2 linked regions of the Metallumcola ferriviriculae genome follow. The protein of the gene in region 2 interacts with the protein of the main gene of each other region in a pairwise test. Links are inferred from orthologs where the notes say so. Each region holds a gene or a part of one and is shown on either strand. Other genes may lie near its edges. The genes, in order: ftsZ and rlmN.

The links.
Region 1: the proteins of rlmN (region 2) and ftsZ interact in binary tests that used the Escherichia coli proteins (3 or more experiments, as listed by UniProt). The link is inferred for Metallumcola ferriviriculae from one-to-one orthologs.

The regions. Positions count from the first base shown.
Region 1 is NZ_CP121694.1:1,843,839-1,847,113, reverse strand. The notes cover bases 267-3,212. They hold ftsZ (cell division protein FtsZ), read right to left. Parts: upstream 2,293-3,212; coding sequence 1,240-2,292; downstream 267-1,239. Other genes in these bases: ftsA (cell division protein FtsA), read right to left, coding at 2,316-3,212; MFMK1_RS09265 (hybrid sensor histidine kinase/response regulator), read right to left, coding at 267-653. Also shown: more of MFMK1_RS09265, read right to left, coding at 1-266; more of ftsA, read right to left, coding at 3,213-3,275. UniProt on the Escherichia coli protein: Essential cell division protein that forms a contractile ring structure (Z ring) at the future cell division site. The regulation of the ring assembly controls the timing and the location of cell division.
Region 2 is NZ_CP121694.1:2,028,814-2,032,007, reverse strand. What follows is about bases 224-3,088. They hold rlmN (dual-specificity RNA methyltransferase RlmN), read right to left. Parts: upstream 2,262-3,088; coding sequence 1,185-2,261; downstream 224-1,184. Other genes in these bases: rsmB (16S rRNA (cytosine(967)-C(5))-methyltransferase RsmB), read right to left, coding at 2,266-3,088; MFMK1_RS10135 (Stp1/IreP family PP2C-type Ser/Thr phosphatase), read right to left, coding at 395-1,123; pknB (Stk1 family PASTA domain-containing Ser/Thr kinase), read right to left, coding at 224-398. In the rest of the region: more of pknB, read right to left, coding at 1-223; more of rsmB, read right to left, coding at 3,089-3,194.

The sequences.
Region 1 (3,275 bases), 190 kb from region 2 along the record:
GTACGGCAAGCGCGCCCGGGGAAAACATCGTAGCACTTGTTGCCCAATACTTCATTTTTATCTAAATCTAACAAATCCAAGAACCTTTTATTTACCCTGATAATATTACCTTCCATATCAATTACCCGCATACCGTCAGCAGCGCATTCAAATATCTGATTTAACTCAGTATAAGCCCTGTTGACTGCTTTTTCCTTATCCTTCCGCTCACTAAGGTCACGAGCCACCGACACTATCATGTTTTTATTATTCATTTTGAACAAATGGCTATTGATTTCTACAGGAAACAGCTTACCGCTTTTGCTAATACAGTTCACTTCACAACTTGAGTCACCATGGGCTTTCAATTCATATAAAGCGTCGTGCATTATACCAATGTCTTTATCAGATACCATATCAGCCGGCAATATTTTAGCAAACTCTTCTCGACTGTATCCGTAGGTAGCACATCCGCTGTCATTGACAGCAGTACATATCGGTGTTCCGCTTTCCGGGAGCTCCCAAAGACTGATAGCGTCATTTGCTTTATTAAAAATCTCCTTGAATTTGGTTTCGCTTTCCTGCAGTGCCCTTTCTACCTCAGCCGTTGAGTACTTGAAGGCACTACTACCTTTATCTTCAAATTCTTTTGAAATGTTATTTCTGCTAATCACAAACCGGCCTCCCTAAAAATTAAAAATTTAAGTAAAAATTACATTCTAATGTTAATGAAGAATATCCTTGTAAATTACTGTCTATCTTTGTTGAAGTTTAAGTCTATTGGTCTAAAAGTCTTAAATCAGGCTATAAAACACCCGTTTTTGTAGAAACAACCTACAAGGACATAAAAAAAACGGGCAAAATGCCCGAATCATTTAGAATGAAAATATATCCCATATATGTGGCGGCCAAACCATAAAGATTAACAACGAGCAGACAACACTAAAAGTTAACGCGCCGATAAGGAGAAACGCCAGGGTTTTGGTCACAATATTTCCCAAGGGCAACTTGTAATTAACCAAGTAAAGGCTAATACTAACGCTAAAGGTAAGAACCAAAACTAAACCAATACCGACTAGCCAGGTCATAGAAACCCTCCCTCCAATGGTATCAGCATAATTATTTCCACGAAGTAAATAAAAATTAAAAGAGGCCAAGCAAATTGCTTGGCCTCCGGACTACCGTCTCAGGACACATTACCTTAAATTACTCTTTATATATTATTATAATTCATGAACATTATGCTGCAATTATAAAAAATTATCGACGCCGTAAAAATGCCGGTATTTCCAAATCGTCGTCACTGAATGGCTTAACTGTTGTCAGGTCATCTACCTTCACCGTTTCAGCGTTTGAATCCGCTTGAAAACCAGTGGCTATTACCGTAATATGAATTTCATCTTCCAAAGACTCGTCAATCACGGCACCAAAGATGATATTTGCCTCGGGATCTGCAGCATTGGCAATAATCTCCGCCGCTTCATTCACCTCAAAGAGACCTAAATTACTGCCGCCCGTAATGTTAAGCAGCACTCCCTTAGCTCCTTCGATTGATGTCTCTAATAATGGACTAGAGATGGCCATTTTCGCTGCCTCAACCGCTCTTTTGTCCCCTGCGGCACGGCCGATACCCATCAAAGCTGACCCGGTACCCACCATAATAGTTTTAACATCTGCAAAGTCTAAGTTTATCAAACCGGGTACGGCAATCAAGTCAGAGATACCTTGAACACCCTGACGGAGAACATCATCTGCAATACGAAATGCCTCACTAATGGATGTCTTCTTATCCACAACCTGAAGCAATTTGTCATTGGGAATGGTAATCAAGGTATCCACCTGATTACGTAGGTCTTCAATACCTGAATCCGCCTGCTTATGCCTTTTGCGGCCTTCAAAGGTAAACGGCCTGGTGACCACACCCACTGTCAAAGCGCCGGCCTGCCGCGCTACTTCAGCAACAACCGGAGCAGCACCGGTTCCTGTTCCACCGCCCATACCGGCAGTGACAAATACCATATCTGCCCCTTCCACACTCTTAGTAATTTCGTCCTTGCTTTCTTCTGCAGCTTTTTTGCCAACTTCCGGGTCCGCGCCGGCACCTAACCCTTTGGTAAGCTTTGTACCAATCTGCATCTTATGGTCGGCTTTAGATAGCTTTAAAGCCTGAAAATCCGTATTCAGACTAATAAACTCCACACCCTGCAAACCGGCTAATATCATCCGGTTTACTGCATTATTACCACCGCCACCCACACCAATAACTTTAATTTTTGCCAGTTGAGTGTTTTCCACCTCTTCAAATTCAAGCATGGCAGAACCTCCTTCTCAGTCGCCTAAAATCCAAAAAATTCTTTAAACCAAGCTGAAAACTTGCCCCATAAACCGCTGAAAAATTCTTCATCCCCTGCAGCGGCATCAACATAGGCAAGCCTATAAGCTCCGTATTTCACCAATCCAATAGCAGTAGCATAGGTTGGGCTGCTTGCTATATCAGAAAGCCCCCCTACACCTTCTGGGCTACCAATACGAACAGGTAAATCCAGTTCTTCAGCAGCAAGCTGCACCAATCCCTCAAGCCCAGCTACACCGCCTGTAATGATCATACCGCCGGGCAGCATTCCCTGATAACCTGAGCGATTGAGCTTGTCTTTTACCATTGTCAAAATTTCAGTTATTCTTGGTTCTATTATTGATGCCAAAAACTTCTTGGATACCTGCCGAGTTTCTATGCTACCCACACTAGTTACTGCAATATATTCATCATCAGGCATAAGCTGGGTCAACACGCACCCGTGTTCAATCTTTACCTTCTCTGCCACGTCAATTGGTGCCCGTAACCCCACAGCTAAATCACTTGTTACATGGTCACCGCCCACTGGAATAATACCAGACCACCATAGGCTTCCTTGTTCAAAAATAGCCATTTCGGTAGTTCCGCCACCAATATCCACTAACACACAGCCTAAATCCTTTTCAGCGGGCATCAAAACAGCATGAGCGGAAGCCAACGGGTTTAGTACCAAGTCCACCACTTGTAAACCTGCCCTTGTTACACTTTTAAGGATATTTTGAATAGCGGTGGCAATTCCGGTAACAATTTGGGTTTCTACCTCTAGCCGTTCACCAGACATACCCACCGGGTCAACTATCCCATCATTACCATCGACAATATACTGCCGGGCTAGACAGTGAATTATCCGTTGGTCCGAAGGTAATGTGACCACTTTAGCCGCTTGAAGTACCCTGTCCACATCCTCTACGGAAACTTCCCTGTCCGGATTTGATATGGCTAT
Region 2 (3,194 bases):
TCCCTATGAATAATACCGTTTTCATGGGCATGTTCTAAGGCATCACATATTTGAATAGCAATACCTACAACATCATTAATGCCCAGAGGCGCATGTTCCCGAATATAATCTTTCAAAGTAGCACCTTTGACATATTCAATCACCAAATAGTGGGCATCATCCTGCTGGCCCACGTCATAAATACTGACAATGTTAGGGTGTGACAGGCTTGCCACCGCCTGGGCTTCCCTTTCAAAACGGCGCACGAAATCCTGGTCACTGGCAAACTGTTCGCGTAGAACCTTAATAGTAACCACCCGGTTTAATAAGGTATCCCGGCCCTTATAAACAACGGACATACCGCCGCCGCCCAATTTTTCAATTATTTCATAACGCCCGCCTAGCACTTTACCTATCACAGGCTTCGCCTCTTAATGTTGTACACTAGCATCGCAGTAATATTATCATGGCCGCCTCGGTTCAAAGCTAACTGCAACATCTGTTGAAGTTTGCTGTTTGTATCTTTGTTGGACCGAATCATTTGTTCAAGTTCGTCCGCCGACACAAAAGCACTTAGTCCGTCGGTACAGCAGAGAAGTATATCATCTTTTTGCAAGGTTAATTCCTTCATATCCACCTCGACATTGCTTTCAGTGCCTAACGCACGGGTTAACAAGTTTCGCTGAGGGTGTTTCTCCGCTTCCTGCGCAGTTAGATTTCCGTTACGAACCATCTCTGATACAAACGAATGGTCGCAAGTTACCAAATCCAGTTTTTCGTCACGAAAAAGATATATCCTACTGTCCCCAATATGGGCCAAATAGGCGATATCCTCCACTACCCAAACTGCAGACAAAGTGGTGCCCATCCCGGAATGAGACGGGTGGTTCACTGCTTGAAAATAAATTTCCTCATTTGCAGCAGCCACAGCGTCAGCCAATACCCGAGCCGGCGGATGGTCGTGGATATGCTTATTGATATACTCTGCCAATGTATTCACTGCAAGCTTACTGGCTATCTCACCTGCTGCGTGACCACCCATCCCATCAGCAACAGCAAATATTTTTAAATCAGAAATTATTAGGTAAGCATCCTCATTGTTCCTTCTGACCAACCCGGTATGGGAAATAGCTTCTGCTAGCATAAGTTCACCCCTCAATCACCAACTAGAGCTTGCTTATTTTCTTAATCCATTCGCTTTCCAATTACATTTTTCCTCTTTTAACCTTACTTTTAACATTGACATTTTTGCGGCGAAGCTGTCCGCAGGCCGCATCAATGTCAGTACCCTTCTCTTCCCTAACCACTACGTCAATACTCATCTTTGACAGTATCGCCGCAAAGCGCTGTATTCTTTTTGTGACTGGACGTGTTAGACCGGTCTCGCTAACAGGGTTGACAGGTATTAAGTTGACATTACATTTCAATCCCGTTAACAACTGTCCTAACATCATTGCGTCGTTTTCTGAATCATTAACATCTTTTATCAGTGCGTATTCAAATGTAACCCTTCGTCCAATTTTAGCTGTATAATCCTTACATGCAGACATTAATTTTTTTAGCGAATATTTATCATTCACAGGCATAAGGCTGCTTCTAACGGCATCAGTAGCGCCATGTAGAGAAATAGCCAGTACTATAGGCATATCTTCTTCCGCTAATCGATAAATTTCCGGAACTAAACCACAAGTTGAAATAGTGATACGCCGCCACCCAATGTTTAAACCATCCTCAAAATTCATTAATCTAATAGCCTTAACCACATTATCAAAATTCAGCAGCGGTTCCCCCATGCCCATAAATACTACATTGGTGATTTTTATCCCTAGTAATTGCTGCGTAGCGAATATTTGACTAATTATTTCGCCGACAGTCAGATTCCGCTTAAATCCACTTAGTCCTGTGGCACAAAAAGCACAGCCCATGACACAGCCAACCTGAGAGGAAATACAAATTGTAGCTCTAGTGCGCTGAAAATCCCGATCATGATACTTCATTAATACAGCTTCAATAGTTTCATCATCATCCAGCTTCAACAGCATTTTAACGGTATCTCCGCTTTGAGATTGCCGTTGGGTAATTACACGAGGCAAATTAATGGCACAGCTTTCCACCAATATTTTTTGTAGGTGAGCTGGTAAGTTGTGCATATCCTCTATACGTAATACACCTTTTTGGTGAACCCAGTGAAACAATTGTTTAGCTCGGAAACGAGGAAATCCCCAGTTATCCAACATTATTACCATTTCTTCAAGATTAAGACTTCTTAAATCAAGTTTCACCGTATCACCTCTTCCGTCTCAGGCGGGCCACAAAAAAACCATCAACGCCATGTCTTTGGGGTAAGAGCTGCAAACGCCCCAACCGAGCATCCTCCACATCTTCTGTTTTTATTGTAAAAGGTAGAAGATTAGTAATGTCCTCCGTCTCGAATTCCGGAAACTCACTGACAAATTTGTCAATCAACCATTGATTTTCTTCTTTGGTAATAGTACAAGTGCTATATACCATTATTCCACCGGGTTTCAAGGCCCGACACGCTCCGGTGATAATTTCCCATTGAAGTGATGCCATCTTGACAATGTCCCCCGGCAGCTTACGCCAACGAGCATCAGCACGCCGGGATAACACTCCTAGTCCCGAACAAGGTACGTCCAAAAGCAAAAAGTCTGCCTGGCCAGCATATTTTTCCCCTAGTTCTCTGGCATCAAGCAGTTCTTCCGTCACTATGCTAATTCCCAAGCGGTTTTTATTGGCTTCAATCAACTTTAATTTATGGTTATGTACGTCGCAGGCTAAAATACGACCCCTGTTTTCCATTAATTCTGCCAAGTGAGTAGTTTTTCCACCAGGGGCAGCACAGCCGTCTATCACCATGGTTCCCGGAGCAGGGGCCAGTACACTGGCAGGTAACATGGAAGACTCATCCTGCAGGGTAAAGAGGCCTTCTTTAAAGGCACGAAGCTTATCTAACGGCGGTCCTGAAACTATAGCTAAAGCCTCCGGTATCATCCTCGAGGACAAGACCTGAACACTTTCACTTTTTAGAGCTGTGCTCAATCCATCGTAATCAGTCTTAAGCGTATTTACCCTAGCTGTAACTGGGGATGGTTGGTTATTGTAGGTACAAAGCTTTTCCGTCTCTTCCACACCAAAATTTTCTATCCATCTTTTAACCAGCCAACGGGGATGAGAATGAACAACTGCAATGTATT